DNA from 2 places in the Pseudomonas sp. PME37.24/006 genome. Region 1 is predicted to be linked to the other one. Evidence: predicted binding sites of a transcription regulator. Region 1 holds the regulator's gene; the other holds the start of a gene.

Region 1 (14,468 bases):
CCGTGCGGGCACCTGAGAATTTGGCTATAGCACGGATAGGCGTTGCGCAGCCCAGGCAGGCTGCTGAAAAACTATCTGCGTTGCCATCGCGGCGTTAAAAACAGCCTCAAAATGCTCATGTACTACTCGTACACTCCGCTTTTTAGTCTGTTTTTTCCTTGCGCTGGCTGCCTCGACTACGTTTTTCAACGGCCTGCAAGGCCGCGCGGGAGAGGATCAATGAGGATGGTGCGTCTCGACCGCTTCACGCAGCGTGTCGATCAGGGCCTGGACACGGCTGTGCTGCATCTTCATGGAAGCCTTGTTGACGATCAGCCGGGAGCTGATGTGGGCGATCAGCTCCTGAGCTTCAAGACCGTTGGCTCGCAAGGTGTTGCCGGTGTCGACCACGTCGATGATCTTGTCGGCCAGGCCAACCAGCGGCCCCAGCTCCATGGAACCGTACAGTTTGATGATGTCGACCTGACGGCCTTGCTCGGCATAGTAGCGCTTGGCGACGTTAACGAACTTGGTGGCCACGCGCAGGCGGCCCTTGGGCTCGGCCGCACCGATGGCGCCAGCGGTCATCAACTTGCAGCGGGCAATACGCAGATCCAGGGGCTCGTAGAGCCCCTGGCCGCCGTATTCGAGCAGCACGTCCTTACCGGCGACGCCAAGATCGGCAGCGCCATGCTCGACATAAGTCGGTACGTCGGTGGCGCGCACGATCAGCAGACGAACGTCATCTTGGGTGGTCGGGATGATCAGCTTGCGGCTCTTGTCCGGATTCTCGGTCGGCACGATGCCTGCCGCCGCGAGCAGCGGCAGGGTGTCATCGAGAATACGGCCTTTGGACAGGGCAATGGTCAGCATGTGGTCAGCCCGGCACGCGGCGAATCTTCGCCCCCAGCAATTGCAGTTTCTCTTCGATGCATTCGTAGCCACGGTCGATGTGGTAGATGCGATCGATCACCGTGTCGCCCTGGGCGACCAGCGCGGCGATAACCAGGCTGGCCGAAGCACGCAGGTCGGTCGCCATTACCGGAGCGCCCTTGAGCTGCGCGGTACCGGTGACGATGGCCGTGTTGCCTTCGACCTGAATCTGCGCGCCCATGCGGCTCATTTCATAAACGTGCATGAAGCGGTTTTCGAAGATCGTTTCGATCACAGTACCGGAGCCTTCGGCAATGGCATTGAGAGCGATGAACTGCGCCTGCATGTCGGTCGGGAAAGCCGGATAAGGAGCGGTGCGCAGGCTAACGGCCTTCGGACGCTTGCCCTTCATGTCTAGCTCGATCCAGTCGGGCCCGGTAGTGATTTCGGCACCCGCTTCCTGCAGCTTGGCCAGTACGGCTTCCAAGGTGCTCGGATCAGCATCCTTGACCTTGATGCGGCCACCCGTGGCAGCAGCGGCTACCAGGTAGGTACCGGTTTCGATACGGTCGGGCATCACGCTAAAGCGAGCGCCATGCAGGCTTTCAACGCCGTCGATAGTGATGGTGTCGGTACCGGCACCTTGAATCTTCGCGCCCATGGCGATCAGGCAGTTGGCCAGATCGACCACCTCAGGTTCACGAGCAGCGTTTTCCAGTACGGTGCGCCCTTTGGCAAGGGTAGCGGCCATCAGGATGTTCTCGGTGCCGGTCACGCTGACCATATCGAAGAAGAAGTGCGCGCCGCGCAAACCGCCTTCCGGCGCCTTGGCCTTGATGTAACCGCCTTCGACATCGATGGTCGCGCCCATGGCTTCCAGACCGCGGATGTGCAGGTCGACCGGGCGCGAGCCGATGGCGCAACCACCAGGCAACGCCACTTCGGCCTCACCGAAGCGGGCGACCATTGGGCCGAGCACCAGAATCGAAGCGCGCATGGTCTTCACCAGCTCGTACGGCGCGACCAGGGTCTTCATGGTGCGCGCGTCGACTTCGACGCTGAGCTTCTCGTCGATGATCGGTTCGATGCCCATGCGGCCGAACAGCTCGATCATCGTGGTGATGTCGTGCAGGTGCGGCAGATTGCAGATGGTCACCGGCGCGTTGCCGAGCAGGGTCGCAGCCAGAATCGGCAGTGCGGAGTTCTTGGCACCGGAAATGCGGATCTCGCCGTCGAGACGCACGCCGCCAGTAATGCTTAATTTATCCATAGCTAACTCGTCGTCTCAGGAGCGCGCGGCCCAATCGGCACGGCTGAAGAATTTCATGCTCACGGCGTGGATGCTGCCATCGGCGATCCAGGGATTGAGGTGAGCGTAAATTTGCTGCTGGCGCTTGACCGGGCTAAGGCTGGCCAGCTCGTCGCTGATCAGATTGAGCTGGAAGTTGCAGCCTTCGCCGTCGACCTCTACCTGAACCTCCGGCAGTTTGGTCTCCAAGAAACTTTTTACCTCAAGGGCCTGCATGCTCAACCTCGATCAACGTATTCAATAAGCGTGAACGTCGCATGGCGACATCTGTTTACAGCGTCCGAGCCAGCAATTGCGGAGAAGGTCAGGCAGCAACGCTGCTGGCTGCACGATCCGCCAGCGGCACTCGGCACGGGCCTGTAGACATGGGGCCGGCATCATAACAAAAAATTGCCAGAAGCAATTCTCGGTATCGAGCTGCGGCGCCAGAAGGTAATGACCGCGGCGTTTTGAATGCCTTAGGCTTCCAAGGGAAGCACATGGTGCAGCTCGCACACCTTGGCGATCCCATTCATGTCTTGGGGCAAGCCGCGAATGCTCAACACTTTGTCAGCATCCCGAGCATCGCGGGTATAGGCAAGCAGCAAAGACAAACCGACACTGCTGGACTTCTCCACCGCCGAACAATCGATCACGCAGGTACTTGCCTGGGTGGCCTGGATCAGCCGACCGCCCTGCTCACGCAGGGCCGGACCACTCTGATAATCGAGGACGCCGGAGAGCGCGAGAACGCCCGGCGCCTGTTCGACGATGGCCGCTGAACTCACGACGCCCCCCGGGCCTGACGCGCGCGGGCAACGGTGTCTGCCCAGCTGTCGATGACCTTGTCGAGATCGTTGCGGTTGTTCTGCATGGACTGCGCGAACTGATCGCGGAACAGCTTGCCAACGTTGATACCGTTGATCACTACGTTACGCAGCTTCCAGGTTCCGTCCATGGCAACCATGGTGTACGAAAGCGGATAGACCGTGCCCTTACCATCGCGGATTTCCATGTTGACCGAGGTACGCTGCGGATCCTGCTTGCCAGTGGCCGGCAGCACACGGATGTCCTGGTTGTTGTACTCAAGCAGCGCGTTGCCATAGAACTGCATCAGGCTGCGCTTGAAGTTTTCCTGGAAACGGGTCATCTGCTCGGGCGTGGCTTCACGCGAATAGCGCACCGTCATGACACTGCGGGCAACGCCATCGACATCCACGACCGGGCCGAGAATCTCGTTGAGCGAGTTGTAGAAGGCATCAGGATTGCTGCGGTACTGCTCCTTGTTGGCCTTGAGGTCGGCCAGGAGGGTCTGCGTGGTTCCCTGCACCACTTCATGGGCAGCAGGCGCGGCCACTGCCAGCAAGGGCATCGCAGCCAGCAAAGCGACAAGGCTGTTACGCATGGTCTTGATCATCATCGGGTACCTCATTGGCTGTCCTGATCTCTGTTGACCGAATTGAGCAGAAATTTGCCAATCAGATCCTCAAGCACCAGAGAAGACTGGGTGTCATGAATGGTTCCGCCATCGGCCAGCAACTCTTCATCGCCACCGACACTGATCCCCACGTACTTTTCACCGAGCAAGCCTGCGGTGAGAATCGACGCAGTAGAGTCCACCGGAAGATTGTCGACACTGCCGTCGAGTTCCATCGTTACGCGCCCGGTGTAACTGTCACGATCCAGATCGATCGCCGTCACACGACCGATGCTCACCCCCGCCATGGTCACTTTGGCGCGCATGGTGAGGCCGGCAATATTGTCGAAGTGCGCGTAGACCTTGTAGGTGTCGACGGCGTTGCCAGGTGCCAGGCCACTGACACGTAGAGCCAGCAACAGCAGGGCCAGCAGGCCGGCCAGGAGAAACAGGCCGACACCGATTTCCATCGAGCGGTTTTGCATCAGAAATCTCCAAACATCAAAGCGGTCAGAATGAAATCCAGCCCCAATACGGCCAGCGAGGCGTACACCACCGTTCGGGTGGTCGCGCGGCTGATACCTTCGGAGGTGGGCTCGCAGTCGTAACCCTGGAACACGGCGATCCAGGTAACGACGAAGGCGAAGACCAGGCTTTTGATTATCCCGTTGAGTACGTCCTCGCGGAACGAAACACTGTTTTGCATATTGGCCCAGAATGAGCCTTCGTAAACGCCCAGCCAGTCGACGGCGACCATCGCCCCGCCCCAGATGCCGACCACGCTGAAAATCATGGTCAGCAGCGGCATGGAGATGAAGCCGGCCCAAAGCCGCGGTGCAACGATGTGCTTGAGCGGGTCGACACCAATCATCGCCAGGCTCGACAACTGCTCGGTGGACTTCATGTTGCCGATCTCGGCGGTCAACGCAGAACCCGCGCGACCGGCGAATAGCAGCGCAGTGACCACCGGCCCCAGTTCACGCAGCAGAGTCAGCGCAACCATCTGCCCGACCGCCTGCTCGGAACCATACTTAGCAAGAATGCTGAAACCCTGCAGCGACAGCACCATGCCGATGAACAGGCCGGAAACCACGATAATCGCCAGTGAAAGGACGCCCACCGAATACAGCTGCTTGATCAACAACTGCAGCGAATTACCTGACGTACCCCGCCCGAACAGCGCGCGTAGCAGAAAGATCGTCGAACGCCCCAGCGTGGCAACCACGTCGATGCCCGCACGCCCGAACAGGCGCACGCGCTCGAGTGAAGATGTCCTGCGCATCAGCGCCTCCCCAGTAGATCGTCGTGGTAACTCGGCGCTTGAAAATGGAAGGGAACCGGCCCGTCCGGCGTTCCCTGCATGAACTGCCGTACCCGCGGATTCTCAGAGTCGCGCAGCTCGGCGGGTGTTCCCTGACCCAGCACTTGGCTGTCGCCAACTATATAAATGTAATCGGCGATGCTCGCTGTCTCCGCCAGATCGTGGGACACCACGATACTGGTGATGCCCAACGCATCGTTGAGCAAACGGATCAGGCGCACCAGCACGCCCATGGCAATTGGATCCTGCCCCACGAACGGCTCGTCATACATCAGTATCTGTGGATCCAGAGCAATTGCCCGAGCTAACGCAACGCGCCGCTTCATACCGCCGGAGAGCTCATCGGGCATCAACTCGATCGCGCCACGCAAGCCAACCGCCTGCAGCTTCATCAGAACAATGTCACGAATCATTTCTTCGGGCAGTTGAGTGTGTACACGCAGAGGAAATGCCACATTCTCGAACACATCCAGATCGGTAAACAGCGCACCACTCTGGAACAGCACGCCCATTTGCTTGCGCATGTCGAACAGTTCACTGCGCGACAGATCAGGCAGATTCAGGCCGTTGACGTGGATTTGGCCGCTGCTGGGCCGCAGCTCGGCCGCGATCAGCCGTAACAGCGTGGTTTTACCGCAGCCAGAGGGCCCCATGATCCCGGTAACCTTGCCCCGCGGGATGCATATGTCGACGTTCTTGAAGATGTGACGCTCGCCGCGCTGAAAACTTACGTTTTTAAGCTCGACCGCATACTGATTTTCGGCGCTCATCGGAACTCCATTACGTACTGCCTTCCTAATCTGACGCCCCGCATCGGAATAAGGACACGATGATCAGCCACACGGGCCCCAAAATGGTTGCGGACTATAGCATTTGCCCAATAGCCCACCAAAGCTGAGAACCCACGACGTTCAGGCTTGTGACAGCTTTGCCATTTCGCAGCCACGCCATGGATGATGAGTCGCGGAGTCTTTCCCGCTATAATCCCTGTCTTTTTCGTACAGCAGCCCAAGCAGAGCATGAACCAGACCCGCGACCTGATTGATTCCGCACAGCGCACCATCCGTCTAGAGATCGAGGCGGTACAAGAGCTGCTGCCCCGTATTGACGCTGACTTCGTCAAGGCGTGCGAGCTGATTCTCGCCAGCAAGGGCCGTGTGGTGGTGGTCGGGATGGGAAAATCCGGACATATCGGCAACAAGATTGCCGCGACCCTGGCCAGCACCGGCACCACCGCTTTCTTCGTGCACCCTGCTGAAGCCAGCCATGGCGACATGGGTATGATCACCCGTGACGACGTCGTCCTGGCCCTGTCCAACTCAGGCTCCACGGCCGAAATCGTGACCTTGCTGCCGCTGATCAAGCGCCTCGGCATCACCCTGATCAGCATGACCGGCAACCCCGAGTCGCCGCTCTCGAAGGCTGCCGAAGTCAACCTCGACACCCGCGTAGCCAAGGAAGCGTGCCCACTCAACCTGGCGCCGACCTCTTCCACCACCGCCTCCCTGGTACTGGGCGACGCCCTGGCCATCGCGCTGCTGGAAGCCCGCGGTTTCACTGCCGAAGACTTCGCCTTCTCCCATCCCGGTGGCGCCCTGGGTCGTCGCCTGCTGCTCAAAGTCGAGAACGTCATGCACGCTGGCGACAGCCTGCCCAAGGTCAATCGTGGCACCAGCCTGCGCGAAGCCCTGCTTGAAATGACCCAGAAGGGCCTGGGCATGACCGCCGTACTGGAAGACGACGGCCGCCTGGCCGGGGTCTTCACCGACGGTGACCTGCGCCGCGCCCTGGATAAAGGTATCGATGTGCGTGATGCGTGCATCGACGACGTCATGACGCCCAACGGCAAAACCGCTCGTGCTGATATGCTTGCCGCCGAGGCCCTGAAAATAATGGAAGACAACAAGATCAGCGCGCTGGTAGTGATCGATACCAGTGGTCGTCCTGTAGGCGCCTTCAACCTTGGCGATCTGCTGCGCGCGGGAGTGATGTGATGAACGACCTGCTGCAGCGCACTCACGCCATCAAACTGGCGATTTTCGATGTCGACGGCGTACTCACCGACGGCAAGCTGTATTTTCTCGTTGATGGCAGCGAGTTCAAGACCTTCAATACCCTGGATGGCCAGGGCATCAAGATGCTGATCAACTCTGGCGTACGAACGGCCATCATCAGCGGCCGCAAGACTCCCGTAGTCGAGCGCCGCGCACAGAACCTGGGTATCCAGCATTTGTACCAGGGCCGTGAAGACAAACTCGACGTGCTCGACGAGCTGCTCGCCGAGCTGGGCCTCAGTTACGAGCAGGTGGCCTACCTGGGTGACGACTTGCCGGATCTGCCGGTAATCCGCCGTGTCGGCCTGGGTATGGCGGTAGCCAGCGGCAACGAATTTGTGCGCGAGCATGCCCACGGCGTCACACAAGCGCGCGGCGGCGAAGGTGCGGCACGCGAATTCTGCGAACTGATCATGCGTGGCCAGGGTACTCTCGAAGCCGCCCAAGCGGCCTACCTTTAGGGGTTTACTGATGTTGCGCAAATTCATCACACCCGTCCTGCTGACCTTCGGCGCCCTGCTGCTGGTGGCAGCCGGGTACTGGAACATCAACCCGGACAGTTTCTCCAGCGCGCCACAGCAGAGCGGCCCGGACAACCCGATCGACTTCTACGCCGTGAACGCCCGCAGCGTGCAGTACCTGCCCGACGGCAAGGTACAGAGCGACATGACCAGTGATCTGCTCGAGCATGTGCAGAGTACCGACGTCACCCTACTGACCGAACCGCGCATGAACCTGTTCCGGGGCACCGAGCTTCCCTGGAAAGTACGCAGCGCACGCGGCGAGGTAGGCCCCGATGGCGACGAGGTCGAATTGATCGACCAGGTGCGGGTGGAACGCACAGACGAAAAGGGCCGCGCCACTATACTTACCACCAGCCGCCTGACCGTATTCCCACAGAAGGAATATGCGCAGACCCAGCAAGCCGTTAGAATCGACGCGGCCAACGGGGTGACCACGGCACAAGGAATGAAAGCGTACTTGAATGACGGCAGGATGCTCCTGCAGTCCAACGTAAGAGGCCAGCATGAGGTTCGTTAAAACCCTCCCCCTACTTCTCAGCCTCGGCGCCACGCTCGGAAGCGCAAGCGCCTGGGCTCTGCCGAGCGACCGTGATCAACCGATCCGCGTGCAGGCCGACAGTGCTGAGCTGGACGACAAACAAGGCGTTGCAGTGTATCGCGGCGACGTCGTCATCACTCAGGGCACCCTGAAAATCACTGGCGACACCGTCACCATCACCCAGAACGCAAAGGGTGAGGTCGATGTGTTCACCTCGGTGGGCAAACCCGCCTATTACGAGCAGAAGCCCTCGGCCGACAAGCAGATCGTCAAGGCTTACGGCCTGACCATCCAGTACTTTGCTGCCAATGAGCGCATCGTACTGATCGACCAGGCCAAGGTGGTTCAGGAAGGCAACACCTTCGAAGGCGAGAAAATCGTCTATGACACCCAGCGACAGATCGTCAATGCAGGCCGCGCCACGGGCACCAATGTGTCGACGCCGCGCCCGCGTATCGACATGGTGATCCAGCCGCAGAAAAAACCCGCCGCTGAGCAGGGCCAATAACGATGGCAACTCTGAAAGCCCAGCACCTGGCCAAAAGCTATAAAGGTCGCCAGGTCGTTCGCGACGTAAGCCTGAGCATCGACAGCGGGCAGATCGTCGGCTTGCTCGGCCCCAACGGCGCCGGCAAGACCACCTGCTTCTACATGATCGTCGGTCTGGTTCAGGCCGATCAGGGCCGCGTACTGATCGACGATCTCGACGTCAGCCACCAGCCCATGCACGGCCGCGCCCGCGCCGGTATAGGCTACCTGCCTCAGGAAGCGTCGATCTTCCGCAAGCTCAGTGTGTCCGATAACATCATGGCGATCCTGGAAACGCGCAAGGATCTGAGCCGCGCGCAGCGGCTGCAGGAACTGGAGGGCCTACTGCAGGAATTCCACATCACCCACATTCGCGACAACCTGGGCATGAGCCTGTCGGGTGGTGAGCGCCGCCGTGTAGAAATCGCCCGCGCCCTTGCAACATCACCGAAATTCATCCTTCTCGACGAGCCCTTCGCCGGCGTCGACCCGATTTCGGTCGGTGACATCAAGCAAATCATTCACCACCTCAAAGCCAAAGGCATTGGGGTGCTGATCACCGACCACAATGTGCGCGAAACCCTGGATATCTGCGAGACCGCCTATATCGTCAGCGACGGCCAACTGATCGCCGAGGGCGACTCCGCTGCGATCCTGGCCAACCAGATGGTAAAGGAAGTCTACCTGGGCCACGAATTCCGCCTGTAACGGTTTTCCCACCGATGGGCATCCAGAGCCTGTTACCCCACGACATGGTCGTAATGAAATGGTAACGGGCTCTAGGCAAACCACTCGGGTTCAGGCATATAATTTGCTTCCTAGTGGCGCTTTGGCGCCCTGTCGTGGATTGCGCACAGACGCCAGATAAGGTCTGCAATGAAACCATCGCTAGTCCTGAAAATGGGCCAGCAGCTGACGATGACACCGCAGCTGCAACAAGCCATTCGCCTGCTCCAACTGTCGACTCTCGATCTGCAACAGGAGATCCAGGAGGCGCTGGAGTCGAATCCGATGCTCGAGCGTCAGGAAGAAGGCGACGACTTCGACAATTCGGATCCCATGGCCGACGGTGCGGAAAGTGCCACCACTGCGACTGCTCAGGAAGAGAAATTTCAGGAGCCGACCTTCCAGGAAAACACCCAGACCGTCGACAATCTGGAAGAAGGCGACTGGGGTGAACGCATCCCCAGCGAACTACCCGTAGACACAGCCTGGGAAGACGTCTACCAGACCAGCGCCAGCAGCCTGCCAAGCAATGACGACGACGAGTGGGACTTCACCACTCGCACCTCCGCCGGCGAGAGCCTGCAGAGCCATATGCTTTGGCAACTCAATCTGGCGCCGATGTCCGACAAGGATCGCCTGATCGCCGTTACCCTGATCGACTGCATCAACGCTCAGGGCTACCTCGAAGAAACTCTCGAAGAAATTACCGACGCCTTCGACCCCGAACTCGATGTCGAGCTCGATGAAGTCGAAGCCGTGCTGCACCGCATCCAGCAGTTCGAGCCTTCCGGCATCGCCGCCCGCGACCTGCGCGAGTGCCTGCTTCTGCAATTGCGTCAGCTACCGACCAGTACACCCTGGCTGAGCGAAGCTCAGCGCCTCACCAGCGACTACCTCGACCTGCTCGGCAGCCGCGACTACAGCCAGTTGATGCGCCGCATGAAGCTCAAGGAAGACGAGCTACGCCCGGTTATCGAGCTAATTCAGAGCCTCAACCCGCGCCCTGGCTCGCAGATCGAGTCGAGCGAGCCCGAGTACGTGGTGCCTGACGTGATCGTGCGCAAGCACAACGATCGCTGGCTGGTGGAGCTCAACCAGGAAGCCATGCCGCGCCTACGCGTCAACGCGCAGTACGCAGGCTTCGTGAAACGCGCCGACTCCAGCGCCGACAACACCTTCATGCGCAATCAGTTGCAGGAAGCACGCTGGTTCATCAAGAGCCTGCAGAGTCGCAACGAGACCCTGATGAAGGTCGCGACGCAGATCGTCGAGCATCAGCGCGGCTTCCTCGACTACGGCGACGAAGCCATGAAGCCGCTGGTACTGCATGACATCGCGGAAGCGGTAGGCATGCATGAGTCGACCATTTCCCGCGTCACCACCCAGAAGTACATGCATACGCCGCGTGGCATTTACGAGCTGAAATACTTCTTCTCCAGCCACGTCAGCACCTCCGAAGGCGGCGAATGTTCGTCCACCGCGATCCGCGCGATCATCAAAAAACTGGTCGCCGCGGAAAATGCGAAAAAGCCATTGAGCGATAGCAAGATCGCTGGTTTACTGGAAGCACAGGGCATTCAAGTGGCGCGCCGCACAGTCGCCAAGTACCGTGAATCGCTCGGTATAGCGCCTTCGAGCGAACGCAAGCGATTGATGTAAGCGCCCTTGTAGGGGCATCTCTAAAAACGTTGGCGAGGCAGTTAACGCAGCGGTAACAACGTAGGCAGTTTTTAGAGTTGCCCCGTAGCAAGCCCCAGTGTTCCTGCGGCAGGTCTATAGCCTGCCACTCACACACGGCAACAAGGAGAAGCGGTATGCAAGTCAACATCAGTGGACACCAGCTGGATGTGACAGACGCACTACGCAGCTACATCGAGGAAAAGCTCGGACGTCTCGAGCGGCACTTCGACAAGATCACCAATGTGCAGGTCATCCTGGAGGTCGAGAAGCTCAAGCAGAAAGTCGAAGCTACCTTGCATATCGCCGGAGGCGAAGTGGTGGCAAATGCCGAGCATGAAGACATGTACGCTGCCATTGATCTACTGACCGACAAACTTGACCGCCAACTCATCAAGCACAAGGAAAAACAGCTCGACCGCCAGCAGGGCGCAATGGCCCGCTGACCTCGTCCTTATCCTATGATCCGACTTGAAAATATCCTGACCCCCGGCCGTTCCCTCGTGAACGTGCCGGGCGGCAGTAAAAAGCGTGTACTCGAACAGATAGCTGCCGTGATCGCGAGCGACCTGCCCGATCTCGACGGCCAGACCATCTATGAAAGCCTGATCGCCCGGGAAAAACTCGGTTCGACCGGTTTTGGCAATGGCATCGCCATTCCCCACTGCCGCCTACCCGGCTGCAGCTCACCGATCAGTGCACTGCTGAAACTCAACGCTGCGGTCGACTTCGACGCCATCGATGGTGCGCCCGTCGATTTGCTGTTCGTGCTGCTGGTTCCCGAAGCAGCGACCGATGAGCACCTGGAACTGCTGCGCCAGATCGCCAGCATGTTCGACCGCGAGGACGTTCGCGAGCGGCTGCGCCAGGCTCAAGACAGTGAATCGCTGTACCAGACCGTAGTGAACGTGCAGAACGGCCAATAGCCCTACAGGATTAGCCCATGCGCCTGATCATCGTCAGCGGCCGTTCCGGCTCGGGCAAGAGCACCGCTCTCGACGTGCTCGAGGACAACGGTTTCTATTGCATCGACAACCTGCCTGCCGGCCTGCTTCCGGAGCTGGCCGAACGGGCGTTGTTGCATACCGAGCTGTTGCACCCACAAGTGGCGGTATCGATAGACGCACGCAACCTGCCTAGCCAGCTCAAGCGCTTTTCCGAACTGCTTGATGAAGTGCGCGGCCGCAACATCCGTTGCGATGTCCTGTATCTGGACGCCAGCGAAGAAACCCTGCTCAAGCGCTTTTCGGAGACGCGCAGACGTCACCCGCTGACCAACGACCAGCGCTCGCTGGCCGAAGCCATGGTCGACGAGACCAAACTACTGAGCCCGATCATCGACCGTGCCGATCTGAAGATCGACACCACTCACCTGAATCTCTACCAACTGCGCGACACCCTCAAGCTGCGCCTGCTCAACCAGCCGGAACCGGGTACCGCCTACCTGATCGAATCCTTCGGTTTCAAACGGGGGATGCCGGTGGATGCAGATCTAGTGTTTGACGTGCGCTGCCTGCCCAATCCCTACTGGAAACCCGAACTGCGTGACTTCACCGGCCTCGAGCAGCCGGTCGAGGAATACCTGGCAGCCCAGGAGGACGTCCAGGACATGTACCAGGACATCTTCACCTATCTGCACAAGTGGCTGCCGCGCTTCGCTGCCAGCAACCGCTCTTACGTTACCGTTGCGATCGGCTGCACGGGCGGCCACCATCGCTCGGTGTACCTCGCCAACCGCCTGGGGCACGCCCTCAAACCGCTGCTGAAGAATGTTCAGATCCGCCACCGCGACCTCAGTTAAGGAATTGCCGCGATGCCCGCCTGTGAAATCACCATCATCAACAAACTCGGCCTGCACGCGCGCGCGGCCGCCAAGTTCGTCGGGGTCGCGGGGCGTTTTCCCTGCCAGGTGAGAATCGGGCGTAGCGTCGAGAGCCTCGTAGATGGCAAGAGCATCATGGCGGTGATGATGCTCGCCGCCGGCAAGGGCACCATCGTGCACCTGGCGACCGAGGGCGAGCGGGAAGAGGAAGCCCTGCAGGCGCTGATTGACCTGATCAATAACTACTTCGACGAAGGCGAGTGATCGCCCTCAGACGTTCAGGGCATTGCCCACAGCCAACATCAACACGAACCCCGATGCAAAACCCAGTACAGCCGGTGGCATGTCACTGCGTCGATACAGCTTGGGAATGATCTCGCGTATCACCACGAAGAGCATTGCCCCCGCCGCGATCGCCAGCCCCCAGGGCAGCAACTGCAACGACACGCCGACCAACCAGGCCGAAAGCAGCGCGAACAGCGGCTCGACCAACCCGGAGGCGGCGCCGCAAAAAACCGCCTTCCATCGCGACATTCCTGCCCCGGCCAGCACCAGGGCAATGATCAGCCCCTCGGGTACGTCCTGCAACGCAATCCCCAGCGCCAATCCGTCGGCATTAGACAGATTGGCCGCGGCCGCCACACCGACCGCCATTCCTTCCGGCACGTTGTGCAGAACGATGGCGATAACGAACAGCCAGACGCTCAAGCCGACGCCCTGATCTGCCTGCATGTTCGCTCGCGATGTACGAGACAACCAGTGGCCCAGCACCCATAAGGCACCAGCACCGAGCACCACTCCTGCGGCGACCAGCAGCGAGCCCTGACTAGCGCTCAGGCCCAGCTCGTGAGTCAGCTGAAAAGCCGGCGGAAGGAGTGAAAAAAGACTGGCAGCGAGCATCATGCCCCCACCGAAACCCAGCATGGCCGTGTAAGAACGTGCCGAAATGCTGCGCATGAAAATAACTGGCAAGGCACCCAGTGCTGTGCCAAGAGCACACAGCATGCCGCCTTGCCAGGCATACCAGAGAGCCGGCGAAAGCCGGCTCTGCAAACCACTCCAGACCTTGAGGGCAAGAATGATCCCGCCGCCAACGAGCAGCATCAGGCCCAATGCATAGCGAAAGGAACGGCCATTGGCCGCGATCAACTCGTGCAGTGGGCTCATGCGTACACTCGATGCCGGCTCATAGGCATGCAATCAAGCCAGAGCTGCCTGATAGCGACGCGCCACTTCGGCCCAATCGACGACGTTGTAGAACGCACCGATGTATTCGGGGCGACGGTTCTGGTAGCGCAGGTAGTAGGCATGCTCCCACACGTCCAGACCCAGAATCGGCGTATTACCGTTCATCAGCGGGCTGTCCTGGTTACCGGTGCTTTCAACCACCAGCTTCTTCTGTGGCGTTACGCTGAGCCAGGCCCAGCCGCTGCCGAAGCGGGTCAGTGCGGCTTTGGTGAAGGCTTCCTTGAAAGCCTCCAGGCCACCCAGCTGGCTGTCGATGGCGGCTTTCAACTCACCTTGGGGCTCACCACCGCCACTGGTGCTCATCACGCTCCAGAACAGCGAATGGTTGGCATGCCCACCACCGTTGTTGATCACCGCACCGCGCTTGTCTTCCGGCACTTCCTTGAGACGAGTGAGCAGCTCTTCGACCGGCAGCTCGCCAAGCGAGTTGCCTTCCAAAGCGGCATTGAGGTTGTTGACGTAGGTCTGATGGT
Region 2 (14,468 bases), on a different contig from region 1:
AACAGGGCCACGTTCTTGGTCAGGATTTCGGTGGTGTTCTTGGCGCGCACCAGGCCAGCTTCGAGCATGGCGAAACCAGCGGCCATCCACATCACCAGGGCGCCGCAAATCAGAAAGTAGAAAGTATCGAAACCGTACTGCAAAGCAGTCAGTGCTGTGTTGTCCATTTTTCACCTCTAGCCGTCGCGCTTGTCTGTGCGCTGTTCGGTCGAGGCGCCCGGGTTGGCTCCGGGCGCACTCCGTGTGCTTTGGGCCCGCCACACGCGGCGAGCCCCTGAGACTTACAGGATGTAACCGCGCTCGTTGTGCTGAGCCAGGTCGAGGCCGACCGACTCCTCTTCTTCAGTGACACGCAGCCCCATGACCACATCGATGACCTTGAGGATCACGAAGGTGACGATGGCGGTGTAGATCACGGTGAAGGCAACGCCTTTGAACTGGATCCACAGCTGCAGGCCGATGTTCTCGACTTCGCCGAAACCGCCCAGGGCAGGCGCTGCGAAGATACCGGTCAGCAGTGCACCGACGATGCCGCCCACGCCGTGTACGCCGAAGACGTCCAGGGAGTCGTCGTAACCCAGTTTGCGCTTGAGGCTGGTGGCGCAGAAGAAGCAGATCACGCCGGAAGCCAGACCGATGATCATCGCGCCCATCGGGCCGACGGTGCCGGCAGCAGGGGTGATGGCGACCAGGCCTGCAACCACGCCAGAGGCGATGCCCAGAGCGCTAGGTTTGCCGTGGGCGACCCACTCGGCGAACATCCAGCTCAGTGCAGCGGCGGCGGTGGCGATCTGGGTAACCAGCATGGCCATACCCGCGGTCTGGTCAGCGGCAGCAGCGGAGCCAGCGTTGAAGCCGAACCAGCCGACCCACAGCATCGCGGCACCGATCAGGGTGTAACCCAGGTTGTGCGGCGCCATGGCCACGCTCGGGAAGCCCTTGCGCTTGCCCAGCACGATGCACGCCACCAGGCCAGCGATACCGGCGTTGATGTGCACCACGGTGCCGCCAGCGAAGTCCAGCACGCCCCAATCCCACATCAGAGCACCGTCGCCACCCCAGACCATGTGCGCGATTGGCGCATAGACAAGGGTGAACCATACGGTCATGAACACCAGCATCGCCGAGAACTTCATGCGCTCGGCGAAGGCACCGACGATCAGTGCAGGGGTGATGATGGCGAAGGTCATCTGGAAGGTGACGAATACGCTTTCCGGGAAGGCCGCGGTCAGCGATTCTTTGGTCAGGTTGCCGAGGAACATGTTGCCCAAACCGCCCACGAAGGAGCTGAAGTTGGTCACGCCGGCTTCCATCCCGGTGGTGTCGAACGCCAGGCTGTAGCCGTAGGCGAACCACAGGAGGCTCATCAACGCGGTGATGGCGAAGCACTGCATCATGACCGACAGAACGTTCTTGGAACGCACCATACCTGCATAGAACAGCGCCAAGCCGGGAATGGTCATGAACAGCACCAGGGCAGTGGCGGTCAGCATCCAGGCGGTGTCACCGGAATTCAGCGTCGCTTCCTGCGCCATGGCCATGCCGGGGAAAAACAGGGACGAAAGGGCTCCGAGCCCTGCGACTTTTCGCAGAGTCATGATTTAACTCCTGGGACGATTTTGGGGGGTGGGGGCGGAGCTTAGATCGCGTCGGTATCGGTTTCGCCGGTACGGATGCGGATCGCCTGTTCCAGGTTTACAACGAAAATCTTGCCGTCACCGATCTTGCCGGTGTTGGCAGCTTTGGTAATGGCTTCGATGACACGATCCAACTGATCGTCGGCGATGGCCACGTCGATCTTCACCTTGGGCAGGAAATCGACGACATATTCGGCACCGCGGTACAGCTCGGTGTGACCCTTCTGACGGCCGAAGCCTTTCACTTCGGTCACGGTGATGCCTTGCACCCCGATTTCCGACAGCGACTCGCGGACGTCGTCCAGCTTGAACGGCTTGATGATGGCAGTGACTAGTTTCATGAAACTCTCTCCCGTGTAAGGTGGACTTGCCCCAGGAATTTTTACCCCGCTGCAAGTCTAAGCTCAGTGTCTGGCTTTTGTATGCATCGGTTGCCAAGACAGGCTGATCCGATACCACCAACTGCTCCCGGCGAAACATTCCCCGCCCGCACGATACAACCGAACCGCATCGGTGCATGGGTCAGTAGCGACTAAGCAGAAAGCTTGCCAATAACGGCAAAGCGCCTCCTTATCAGGATGTTACGGGCATACAGAGGTTTGCCTGGAAACATCCCGAGCGGATGACGCACCAGAACAGCGCCACACCCCCCCTCGACACGCACAGAGTTGGTGCACCCGCCTCAGGCAGCCCCCAAAAATGCCGTGCTACACTGCCGACACTCGTTTTCGGAAGGTTCTTATGCTGCCACCCAAAGCTCTGCTCGACGCCCTTAGCAGCCAGGCCACGCGCCTGCTCAGCGGCGATACTCCCTTGCCACGCAGCGAAATCGAGAGCCAGCTCAAGGCTCTATTGCAGAGCACATTCAGCAAGCTGGATCTAGTCAGCCGCGAAGAATTCGATAGCCAAATGGTAGTGCTGGCCCGCACTCGTGCACGCCTTGAAGCTCTGGAAGCCAAGGTCGCGGACATCGAGTCGCGCAACACGACAGCACAGCAAACATCGGCCGAGTAACGTACGCGGTAAATAAGTAGTATCTGTTGAAGCTTCAGTGCGCTCGCACAGCAGCGCCGGCAGCCCCAAAGATCAAGGAGTGATCGATGTCATTGGCCGTAGTCCACAGCCGCGCCCAAGTCGGCGTAGACGCCCCCGCTGTTACCGTCGAAGCCCATTTGGCCAACGGCCTGCCATCACTTGCGCTGGTCGGTTTGCCGGAAGCAGCTGTCAAGGAAAGTAAGGATCGCGTGCGCAGTGCCATCCTCAACTGCGCACTGGATTTCCCGCCACGCCGTATCACGCTGAACCTGGCCCCGGCTGATTTACCGAAGGACGGAGGCCGTTTCGACCTGGCCATTGCCTTGGGTATTCTGGCGGCCAGCGGACAATTGCCAGCAGACTCCCTGACCCCACTCGAATGCCTTGGGGAACTGGCGTTATCTGGCGCCATCCGCCCAGTACAAGGCGTGCTGCCTGCGGCTCTGGCGGCCCGGGGAGCCGGGCGCACCCTTGTGGTGCCCAAGGAAAACGCCGAAGAGGCCAGCCTTGCATCCGGGCTGACGGTGCTAGCGGCTGGGCATCTTCTGGAGCTGGTCGCGCACCTGAACGGCCAGACGCCATTGGCCGCTTATCAGGCGCAGGGCCTGCTACGCCACACTCAACCCTATCCAGACCTAGCCGAAGTGCAAGGGCAAACCGCTGCCAAGCGTGCCCTTCTGGTGGCCGCTGCCGGGGGCCACAATCTGCTACTGAGCGGGCCACCCGGCACGGGCAAAACTCTACTGGCGAGCCGCCTACCCGGCTTGCTACCACCACTGACAGAGGAAGAGGCCCTACATGTTGCAGCGATTCGCTCGGTGGCCAGCCACACCCCTTTACAGAGCTGGCCACAACGACCATTTAGACACCCTCATCACAGCGCATCGGGGCCGGCATTGGTGGGTGGCGGCAGTCGTCCTCAACCCGGAGAAATCACCCTCGCCCACCATGGTGTGCTTTTTTTGGATGAACTGCCGGAATTCGACAGACGCGTCCTTGAAGTGCTTAGAGAGCCACTCGAAAGCGGCCAGATCGTGATAGCCCGAGCTCGCGACAAAGTCAGCTTCCCCGCCCGCTTCCAGCTCGTCGCCGCCATGAATCCCTGCCCGTGTGGTTTCCTGGGCGACCCCAGCGGGCGCTGCCGCTGCAGCCCGGAACAGATTCAGCGCTACCGCGGCAAACTGTCTGGCCCACTACTCGACCGTATCGACTTGCATATCACCGTTGCGCGGGAAAGCACTGCGCTCAGCACACCGCCGGACAGTGGTGAAAGCAGCGCAACGGCGGCTGCCTGGGTCGCTACGGCGCGGGATATCCAACTGCAGCGCCAGGGCATGGCCAATGCCTTTCTCGACCTGCCAGGGCTGCGTGAGCACTGCGCACTGAGTGACATCGATCGGCAGTGGTTAGAGCACGCCTGCGAACGCCTGACCTTATCGCTGCGCTCGGCTCATCGTGTGCTCAAGGTCGCACGCACGCTGGCAGATCTGCAGGCGCAAAAGGCGATCAGCCGCCAGCACCTGGCAGAGGCCCTGCAGTACCGCACCAACCTGTGAAACACGCAGAAATAAGCTGAACGAATCCACATGCAAACCTATCGATAGCTGGCACATTCAAGAAACCGTCTATCGCGGTGGTACAATGCCCGGCCTTCCGCCTTTGGCGGCCATCCGATAAACCGAGTCGATTCTCCATCCGCCCGTCAGCCGATCTGGCCTATGCTCGATCAGGTAGGCGCGTACGTCATGGACTGACTCTGAACAAGGAGAGCTAGCTCGATGGAGGCACCACAGTCTTCCCGCTCCACCCTCAACCCGCCGGTCTTTTTCGGCTCTACGTTCCTGATCGCCTGCCTGGTGATCTACAGCACCGTGTTCAAGGACAATGCACAGAGCGTATTCAGCGCTACTCAGGCGTGGATCATCGAAAACGCCAGCTGGGTCTACATCCTCTCCGTTGCGCTGATTTTGCTCTTCGTGGTGTTTCTCGCGGTGAGTCGCTATGGCGATATCAAGCTAGGCCCTGACCACAGCGAGCCCGAATACAACAACACCACCTGGTTCTCCATGCTGTTCTGCGCCGGCATGGGCATCGGCCTGATGTTCTTCGGTGTCGCTGAGCCGGTGATGCACTTCATCGCACCACCGGTGGGCGACCCACAGACCGTCCAGGCAGCCAAGGAGGCAATGAAGCTAACCTTCTTCCACTGGGGTCTGCATGCCTGGGCAATCTATGCCGTCGTCGCACTGATCCTGGCGTACTTCGCCTACCGGCATAATTTGCCGCTGACCCTGCGTTCGGCGCTTTACCCGCTGATTGGTGACCGTATCTATGGCCCGATCGGACATGCGGTGGACATTTTCGCGGTGATCGGCACCGTTCTCGGCGTGGCGACTTCGCTGGGTTATGGCGTGCTACAGATCAACACAGGCCTGAACCACCTGTACGGCTTACCGACCACCACGACCGTGCAGATTGGCCTGCTGATTGGCACCATGGGGTTGGCGACCCTCTCTGTAGTGAGCGGGCTGGACAAGGGTATCCGTCGTCTCTCCGAGATGAACATGATCCTCGCCGTTATCCTGCTGTTGTTCGTGCTGGTACTCGGCCCCACCGTGTTCATTTTGCAGACATTCGTGCAGAACACTGGCGCCTACCTCTCGGAGATCGTCAGCAAGACCTTCAACCTCTATGCGTACGAGCCTACAGACTGGATCGGTGGCTGGACACTGTTCTACTGGGGCTGGTGGCTGTCCTGGTCACCGTTCGTGGGCCTGTTCATCGCACGTATTTCCCGCGGTCGCACGATTCGCCAGTTCATCAGCGGCGTGTTGGTCGTACCCGCCGGTTTCACCCTGCTGTGGATGACCGTATTCGGCGACACGGCGATTCATATGATCATGGTCGACGGGTTCACCGACCTTGCCCTAGCAGTCGACAAGGACAGCTCACTAGCACTGTTCGCCTTCCTCGAACACTTCCCGCTGTCGATGATCCTGTCGCAGATAGCGATCATCATGGTCGTGGTGTTCTTCGTCACCTCGGCGGACTCGGGTGCCATGGTGGTGGATATGCTCGCCTCGGGCGGCCAGGATCGGACACCGGTCTGGCAGCGCATCTTCTGGGCAGTGCTGATGGGCGTAGTAGCCGCTTCGCTGCTGCTGGCCGATGGCCTCAAGGCCCTGCAGACTGCGACCATCGCCAGCGCCCTGCCCTTCGTGATTGCGCTGCTGGCTTCCATGTGGGGGCTACTGCGAGCCCTGCGACTGGATGCCGCCAAGCGTGGCCTGCGTGATCAGGTCTCGCTCAGCTCGCGCGGCAGCACCAGCCCTGGAGGCTGGCAACGTCGCCTGCGTAGCATGGTCATGTTGCCGCGCCGCGCCCACGTAAACCGCTTCATCGTCGATACCGTTCTGCCCGCCTGTGAGCAGGTGGCAGAGGAGCTGCGCAAGCAAGGTCGAGAATCCAAAGTGGAAAGCGGTGAAGATGGCCGCGTAACGCTATCGGTCAGCCACGGCACCGAGACGGATTTCGAGTATCAAGTGCGCCCACGCGCGTTGATCCAGCCAAGCTTCGTGATGCGCGATACCAGCGATGACAGCAACGAAGAGCGCAAGTACTTCCGCGCCGAAGTTCACCTCAACGAGGGCGGCCAGGATTACGACGTGATGGGCTGGAACCGCGAAGAAGTGATTGGCGATATCCTCGACCAATACGAGCGCCACATGCACTTCCTGCATCTGACTCGCTGACGCGTCCTGACGCGTCGCGCAATACAAAACGCCCGGGCCAATGCCCGGGCGTTTTCGTTGGGGCTCGCATTCGTCTCGGCAGGCAGCGCCAACTGGCGCGTTGATGACATCCATGGCGAGTAGGAGTCGGCTTGCCGGCGATGCTCTGGATACGCGTCTTGCCAGCAAGCCGGCTCCTACGACGTCGACAGCGAAGCAACGCCCTCAGAAACAACAATGCCCGCCCTGCTGACGCAGATGGCGGGCATTGCTTGCGACCGCAAAAACTCAGTGAGCGGGCTTAGCCTCTGGCCGTGCGGAGATCGCCGCCTGGCTTTCTTCCATGACCTGCTGAATCGCCTTGCGACGCCGCTCTTCCGCGCGGTGGGCGAAGAACCACACCAGGAAGGTGGCGAGCGACACCGCCAGCAGAATCAAGCTGGCCACGGCGTTGATCGCCGGGGTCACGCCCAGGCGTACCTTGGAGAAAACCTCCATCGGCAGCGTGGTGGCACCAGGGCCGGAGACAAAGCTGGCCAGCACCAAGTCATCCAGGGACAAGGCGAAGGACATCATGCCGCCAGCCATCAACGATGGCGCAATCATTGGAATAGTGATCAGGAAGAACACCTTCCAAGGCCGCGCGCCAAGATCCATGGCGGCTTCCTCGATGGACAGATCCAGCTCGCGTAAACGCGCGGAGACCACCACGGCCACATAGGCCGAGCAGAAGGTGGTGTGCGCAATCCAGATGGTCATCATGCCGCGTTCTGCAGGCCAGCCGACCAGTTGCGCCATGGCCACGAACAGCAGCAGCAACGATAGACCGGTGATCACCTCGGGCATGACCAGCGGCGCCGTGACCAGGCCGCCAAACAGCGTGCGTCCCTTGAAGCGATGCACCCGGGTCAGTACGAAGGCCGCCATGGTGCCCAGCGCCACTGCGGCGATTGCCGTGTAGCAGGCGATTTCCAGGGAGCGCCACACCGCGCCCATCAACTGCCGATCATCGAGAAGGCTGACGTACCACTTGGTCGACCAACCACCCCAGACCGTTACCAGCCGCGAGGCGTTGAACGAGTAGATCACCAGGATGAACATCGGCAGATAGATGAACGCGAAACCGACCCAAAGCATGAAGGTGGAGAAGCGGAAGTTTTTCATGCTTTGCCCTCCATTTCTTTCGCTTGGTTCTTGTTGAATAGAATGATCGGAATCAACAGCAGCGCCAGCATCACCACCGCCAGAGCGGATGCTACCGGCCAGTCGCGGTTGTTGAAGAACTCTTGCCACAACACCTTGCCGATCATCAGCGTTTCAGGGCCGCCAAGCAGCTCGGGAATGACGAACTCGCCGACCACCGGAATGAACACCAGCATGCAGCCGGCGATGATGCCGTTCTTGGACAGTGGCACGGTGATTTTCCAGAAGCTGTTGAAGTTGCTCGAGCCGAGATCCGACGCGGCCTCCAGCAGGCTCTGATCATGCTTCACCAGGTTGGCGAACAGCGGCAGGATCATGAAGGGCAAGTACGAGTAAACGATGCCGATGTACACCGCGGTGTTGGTGTTGAGGATCTGCAACGGCGAGTCGATCAGACCAATACTCTGCAAAAAACCATTGAGCAGGCCGTTGTTGCTGAGAATCCCCATCCAGGCGTAGACGCGGATCAGGATCGCAGTCCACGTTGGCATCATCACCAACAGCAGCAGCACCATCTGGGTTTCTTTTTTTGCCCGGGCGATGGCATAGGCCATCGGATAGCCGATCAACAGGCAAGCCAAGGTGCTGAAAAAAGCGATTTTCAAGGAACCGAGGTAAGCGGCTATATACAGGTCATCCTCGCTGAGGAAGATGTAGTTGCCCAGGTTCAACACCATCGACAACGTGTTATCCACCCAGGTGAAAACCTCGGTATACGGCGGAATCGCCACATCGGCTTCGGCGAAACTGATCTTCAGGACGATGATGAACGGCAGCAGGAAGAACAGGAACAGCCAGATGAACGGAACGCCGATCACCAGGTGTCGGCCGGTAGGCATGCGCTTGGTCAGGCTGCTCATCTTCATGACTGCAGTACCACGCCGCTGTCGTCTTCCCAGAACACCACCACCGGGTCATCCCAGGTCGGCCGCTTGCCGCGGCGTTCGGCGTTGGCAATGAAACACTGCACGATCTGCCCCGAGGTGAGCTTGACGTAGTACACCGAGTGGCCGCCCAGGTAGGCGATATCGTGAACGCTGCCATGGCTCCAGTTGTACTCCGGGTGCTCGTGGTCGCTGGGCAGTTGCGTGGCCATCAGCAGCTTTTCCGGGCGCAATGCGTAGGTGACCTGGGTCTCCTGAGCTCGGGTGCTGATGCCGTGGCCGATGTAGATCGGCTTGTCCAGCTGCGGACAGTCGATCACGGCGTGGTCGGTGTCATCGTGAACGAGCTGACCTTCGAACAGGTTGACGTTGCCGATGAACTCGCATACCAGGCGGCTGGCCGGCGTCTCGTAGATATCGATCGGGCTGCCGATCTGCGCGATCCAGCCCAGGTGCATGATGGCGATGCGCTGGGCCATGGTCATGGCCTCTTCCTGATCGTGGGTGACCATCACGCAGGTCACGCCCACGCGCTCGATGATTTCCACCAACTCAAGTTGCATCTGCGAACGCAGCTTCTTGTCCAACGCGCCCATGGGCTCGTCGAGCAGCAGCAGCTTGGGCTTCTTCGCCAGGGAGCGGGCCAGGGCCACGCGCTGGCGCTGCCCGCCGGAAAGCTGATGGGGTTTGCGCTTGGCGTACTGGCTCATCTGTACCAGCTTGAGCATCTCCGCCACGCGCGCATCGATTTCAGCCTTGGGCAGCTTGTCCTGCTTGAGACCGAAGGCGATGTTGTCAGCCACGCTCATGTGCGGGAACAGCGCGTAAGACTGGAACATCATGTTGATCGGCCGCTCGTAGGCCGGCATATCGGTAATGTCTTGCCCATCGAGGAAGATGCGCCCTTCGGTGGGTCGTTCGAAGCCGGCGAGCATGCGCAGCAGCGTCGACTTTCCCGAGCCTGAACCGCCGAGCAGGGCAAATATCTCGCCTTTGTTGATGGTCAGTGACACATCCTCGACGGCGATAGTCTCGTCGAATTTCTTGGTCACTCGCTCGATCTTGACCAGCACCTCTTTCGGTTGCTGACTTCCTTCGATGACCTTCTTATAGGTGCTGGAAGCAACTGACATTAACAAAACTCCCGCTGCAAAAATGGCGCCCGGCAAGGGCCGGGCGCGAATAGACTCATCTTCCGGACTTGATCTTCGTCCAGCTTCGGGTCATCAGACGCTGCGCCGTAGGCGGCAATTCGGCTGAGATATACAACTTGTCCAGAACACTCTGCGGCGGATAAACCGACTCATCCTGGCGAATGTCCTGATCCATCAACTCCCCCGCCTTGGTGTTGGGGTTGGCATAACCGACATAATCACTGACACCGGCGATCACTTGCGGATCGAGCAGGTAGTTGATGAAGGCATGGGCCTGCTCGACATTGCCGGCGTCCTTGGGAATGGCGAGCATGTCGAACCACAGGTTGGCGCCTTCCTTGGGAATCGCATAGGCGATTTCGACGCCCTTTCCGGCCTCCGCGGCACGATCTGCGGCCTGTAAAACATCACCGGAATAGCCGAACGCCACGCAGATGTTGCCGTTGGCCAGATCGCTGATGTATTTCGAGGAGTGGAAGTAGCTCACGTAGGGGCGCACTTCCAGCAGCTTGGCTTCGGCTTTGGCGTAATCGTCGCCACTCTGGCTGTTCGGATCGAGGCCCAGGTAATTGAGCACCGAGGGAATCATCTCGTCCGCCGAGTCGAGGAACGACACACCACAAGTGGCCAGCTTCTTCATGTTTTCCGGCTCGAAGAGCACGGCCCAGGAGTCGATTTCGTCGACGCCCAGCACTTCCTTGACCTTGGCCACGTTGTAGCCAATGCCGTTGGTACCCCACAGATAGGGCACCGCATATTGATTGCCCGGATCGTTGGCTTCGAGCTGCTTGAGCAGCGCCGGGTCGAGGTTTTTCCAGTTCGGTAGCTTGCTACGGTCGAGCTTCTGGAACGCGCCCGCCTTGATCTGCTTGCCGAGAAAATGGTTGGACGGCACCACCACATCGTAGCCAGTACGGCCGGCGAGCAGTTTGCCTTCCAGGGTTTCGTTGGAGTCGAAGACGTCGTAGACCGGCTTGATACCCGTGGCCTCCTGGAACTCGGCCAAGGTTTCCTCGCCGATGTAGTCGCTCCAGTTGTAGATATGCACGGTGCCATCCGCATGTGCCAGGGTTGCCAAGCCAACCGAAAGCGCGGTCGTTGTCAGGATCTTGCCCAGGGGAAAATGCACAGGTCGTCCTCTTTGTTATGGCTCATCACCAGGCGGTGACGCATCGCAATTCGAGTGAGCGTCACGACAGGGCCGCAACGCTCGGCGGGCGGCGATCCGCCCGTTATCCCTGCAGGAGCGCGAACCGCAGCGCCAGACAGCGCTGCGGTCGCGGCTCGATCAACGGCCGGACTTGATCTTCGTCCAGCTACGGGTGATCGCGCGCTGAGCTGCCGGCGGTAGATCCGGGAAAGCGTACAGTTTGGTCAGGGTTTCCTCGCTCGGGTAAACGCCCGGGTCATTACGGATGGCCTCGTCCACCAGAGGCGTGGCCTTGGCGTTGCCGTTGGGGAACTGCACCTCGTTGGTGATCTCAGCCATGACTTCCGGCTTCATCAGGAAATTCATGAAGGCGTAAGCAGACTCAACGTTTTCCGCATCAGCGGGGATTGCCACCATGTCAAAGAAGGTACCGGCACCTTCCTTCGGAATGTTGTAAGCCACTTTGACCTTGTCGCCAGCTTCTTCAGCGCGAGACTTGGCCTGGTACACGTCCCCCGAATAACCCACAGCGACGCAGAGGTTGCCATTGGCCAAATCGGAAATGTACTTGGACGAGTGGAAGTAGGTGATCGAAGGACGAATCTTCAGGAATAGCGCCTCGGCTTCCTTGAGTTCTTTCGGATCAGTGCTGGTTGGATCGTAGCCCAGGTACTGCAGCGCAATCGGCAAAATCTCGGTCGGCGAGTCGAGGAAGGCTACACCGCAGGATTTCAGCTTCTCGATGTTTTCCGGTTTGAACAGCAGATCCCAGGAATCCACCGGGGCATTCTCGCCCAACGCGGCCTTGACCTTCTCCGGGTTGAAGCCGATACCGATCGAGCCCCACATGTACGGGAAGGCGTACTGGTTGCCCGGATCGCTGATTTCAACGGTTTTCAGCAGGTTCTTGTCGAGGTTGCTCCAGTTCGGCAGCTTGGATTTGTCCAGCGGCTGATAAACCTTGGCCTTGATCTGCTTGGCCAGGAAGTTGTTCGACGGCACCACGATATCGTAACCCGACTTGCCGGCTAACAGCTTGGCTTCCAGGGTTTCGTTGGAATCGAAAACGTCGTAGGTGACCTTGATGCCGGTTTCCTGGGTGAACTTGGCCACGGTGTCCGCAGCGATGTAGTCCGACCAGTTGTAGACGTTCAGTACCTTGCTATCTGCCTGCGCCATACCGGCCACGGTGCCGGCCAGCGTCACGGCTAGCAGAGTCTTGCCGAAAGTCTTGATCATGCGGTTCAGCTCCATTTGTGGTGTTGATTATTCGGGTTGCCACGCGCTGCCGCGTGGCCCCTTTATGGCCGGCGCAGTCTGGCGATAACTGCCTTATCGCTCAAGCCTTATGCCAGTAAAGCACGGGCAGTGAGATCCAGGCACTTGCGCGCCTTGTCCACCAACTCGTCGATTTCGGTCTTGCTGATCACCAGCGGCGGCGAAATGATCATGGTGTCGCCCACGGCGCGCATGATCAGCCCGTTCTCGAAGCAATGACCGCGGCAGATCATACCGACAGCCTTGTCGCTCGGATAACGCGCGCGGGTCTGCTTGTCTTTGACCAGCTCGATGGCGCCAAGCATGCCGACTCCACGCACTTCCCCCACGAGCGGGTGATCCGCCAGTTCACGCAATCGCTTTTGCAAATACGGTGCCGTTTCTTCTCTGACTCGCTCGAGGATCTTTTCTTCGCGCAAAATTCGGATGTTTTCCAGCGCCACGGCAGCTGCCACCGGGTGCCCGGAGTAGGTGAAACCGTGGTTGAAGTCGCCGCCTTCGTTGAGCACCTCGACGATCTCGTCACGCACCACCAGGCCGCCCATTGGCACATAGCCCGAGGTCAGGCCCTTGGCGATGGTCATCATGTCCGGCGTATTGCCGTAATAATCGCTACCGAACCACTCACCCGTGCGGCCGAACCCACAGATCACCTCATCGGCGACAAAGAGGATTTCGTACTTGGCGAGAATCTCGCGCACCTTCGGCCAATAGCTGTCTGGCGGGATGATCACACCGCCAGCGCCCTGGATCGGCTCAGCGATGAACGCCGCGACGTTGTCTTCGCCGACCTCGAGAATCTTCTTCTCCAGTTCCTCGGCTGCCCAGATGCCGAAAGCCTCCGGGGTCATATCGCCACCTTCGCCGAACCAGTAAGGCTGAGCGATGTGCACGATGCCGGGGATCGGCAGATCACCCTGTTCATGCATACCTTTCATACCGCCCAGGCTTGCCCCGGCAACGGTGGAGCCGTGGTAACCGTTCTCACGGGCGATGATGACCTTCTTGCTCGGCTTACCTTTAAGTGCCCAATAGTGGCGCACCATACGCAACATGGTGTCGTTGCCTTCCGAACCAGAACCGGTGAATACCACATGATTCATGCCCGCCGGGGTGACTTCGGAGAGCGCCTTGGCCAGTTCAAGCACAGGCGGATGAGCGGTCTGAAAGAAGGTGTTGTAGAACGGCAACTCACGCATCTGCCGGCTGGCGGCCTGCACCAACTCTTCACGCCCATAACCCAGTGCGACACACCACAGCCCAGCCATACCGTCGAGAATCTTGTTGCCTTCGCTGTCCCACAGGTGCACGCCTTCTCCGCGGGTAATGATGCGCGGGCCTTTCTCGGCCAATTGTTTGAAATCACTGAAAGGCGCCAGGTGATGGTCGCGGCTCATGGCCTGCCATTGCTGGGTTTTCGGGTTGTTTACCGTCATGTTCACCTCTTTATATAGTCAGGGCCGTGCGGATCACGCACCGGCCCCGGTTAACTCAGACCGAGAGCAGCAGGAACTCGCGCTCCCAAGAACTGATCACGCGCTTGAAGTTCTCGTGCTCAGCACGCTTGACCGCCACGTAACCACTGACGAACTTTTTGCCCAGATACTGCTCGACCACCTGGCAGGTTTCCATGCGTTCCAGCGCGGCCTCGAGGGTCAGCGGCAAGCGCAGATTACGGCGCTCGTAACCGCGCCCCACGACCGGCGCGCTCGGCTCGATGCCTTCGACCATACCGATGTAACCGCACAACAGGCTGGCCGCCAGCGCCAGATAAGGGTTGGCGTCAGCGCCAGCGAGGCGGTTCTCGACCCGGCGGTTCTGCGGCGTAGCGTCCGGTACGCGCAGGCCAACGGTGCGGTTCTCCTCGCCCCACTCGACGTTTACCGGTGCCGAGGTGTCCGGCAGGAAGCGGCGGAACGAGTTGACGTTGGGGGCGAACAGCGGCAGCAATTCCGGGATGTATTTCTGCAGGCCGCCAATGTGGTGCATGAACAGCTCGCTCATCGAGCCGTCGTCATTGGAGAAGATGTTCTTGCCGGTATTCTTGTCGATGATGCTCTGGTGAAGGTGCATGGCGCTGCCGGGCTCGTCGGTGATCGGCTTGGCCATGAAGGTCGCCGCCACGTCGTGCTTGAGTGCCGCCTCACGCATGGTGCGCTTGAACACCAGAATCTGGTCAGCAAGGTGCAGGGCTTCGCCGTGACGGAAGTTGATCTCCATCTGCGCCGGGCCTTCTTCGTGGATCAGGGTGTCCAGATCCAGGCCTTGCAGCTCGCACCAGTCGTACATGTCCTCGAACAGCGGGTCGAATTCGTTGGCCGCATCGATCGAGAAGCTCTGCCGGCCGGTTTCCGGACGCCCGGACCGACCCATCGGCGCCACCAGCGGGAAGTCCG

Evidence for each region. Region 1 encodes sigma-54, which starts transcription at its own class of promoters, with help from an activator protein. Its sites were predicted from a motif close to ANTGGCATNNANNTTGCTNT; they were not measured.
Region 2: glnK (P-II family nitrogen regulator) is a predicted target of sigma-54. The motif match lies at 2,171-2,190, and genes of this name have one in related genera.

The regions. Positions count from the first base shown of each region.
Region 1 covers NZ_JBVHNL010000001.1:358,607-373,074, reverse strand. Annotated here, with positions in the region: gene hisG (ATP phosphoribosyltransferase) at 217-852, opposite strand; gene murA (UDP-N-acetylglucosamine 1-carboxyvinyltransferase) at 857-2,122, opposite strand; gene ACZ3GY_RS01685 (BolA family protein) at 2,138-2,377, opposite strand; gene ACZ3GY_RS01680 (STAS domain-containing protein) at 2,620-2,928, opposite strand; gene ACZ3GY_RS01675 (MlaC/ttg2D family ABC transporter substrate-binding protein) at 2,925-3,557, opposite strand; gene mlaD (outer membrane lipid asymmetry maintenance protein MlaD) at 3,569-4,042, opposite strand; gene mlaE (lipid asymmetry maintenance ABC transporter permease subunit MlaE) at 4,042-4,839, opposite strand; gene ACZ3GY_RS01660 (ATP-binding cassette domain-containing protein) at 4,839-5,648, opposite strand; gene ACZ3GY_RS01655 (KpsF/GutQ family sugar-phosphate isomerase) at 5,898-6,872, shown strand; gene ACZ3GY_RS01650 (KdsC family phosphatase) at 6,872-7,393, shown strand; gene lptC (LPS export ABC transporter periplasmic protein LptC) at 7,404-7,973, shown strand; gene lptA (lipopolysaccharide transport periplasmic protein LptA) at 7,960-8,502, shown strand; gene lptB (LPS export ABC transporter ATP-binding protein) at 8,505-9,230, shown strand; gene ACZ3GY_RS01630 (RNA polymerase factor sigma-54) at 9,399-10,907, shown strand; gene hpf (ribosome hibernation-promoting factor, HPF/YfiA family) at 11,063-11,371, shown strand; gene ptsN (PTS IIA-like nitrogen regulatory protein PtsN) at 11,387-11,851, shown strand; gene rapZ (RNase adapter RapZ) at 11,869-12,726, shown strand; gene ACZ3GY_RS01610 (HPr family phosphocarrier protein) at 12,739-13,011, shown strand; gene ACZ3GY_RS01605 (ZIP family metal transporter) at 13,018-13,914, opposite strand; gene ACZ3GY_RS01600 (superoxide dismutase) at 13,948-14,468, opposite strand, start outside.
Region 2 covers NZ_JBVHNL010000004.1:326,989-341,456, forward strand. Annotated here, with positions in the region: gene ACZ3GY_RS17655 (ammonium transporter) at 1-167, opposite strand, end outside; gene ACZ3GY_RS17660 (ammonium transporter) at 282-1,598, opposite strand; gene glnK (P-II family nitrogen regulator) at 1,640-1,978, opposite strand; gene ACZ3GY_RS17670 (accessory factor UbiK family protein) at 2,379-2,651, shown strand; gene ACZ3GY_RS17675 (YifB family Mg chelatase-like AAA ATPase) at 2,738-4,228, shown strand; gene ACZ3GY_RS17680 (BCCT family transporter) at 4,451-6,424, shown strand; gene ACZ3GY_RS17685 (ABC transporter permease subunit) at 6,692-7,567, opposite strand; gene ACZ3GY_RS17690 (ABC transporter permease subunit) at 7,564-8,445, opposite strand; gene potA (polyamine ABC transporter ATP-binding protein) at 8,469-9,623, opposite strand; gene ACZ3GY_RS17700 (polyamine ABC transporter substrate-binding protein) at 9,679-10,761, opposite strand; gene ACZ3GY_RS17705 (polyamine ABC transporter substrate-binding protein) at 10,933-12,033, opposite strand; gene ACZ3GY_RS17710 (aspartate aminotransferase family protein) at 12,141-13,508, opposite strand; gene ACZ3GY_RS17715 (glutamine synthetase family protein) at 13,564-14,468, opposite strand, start outside.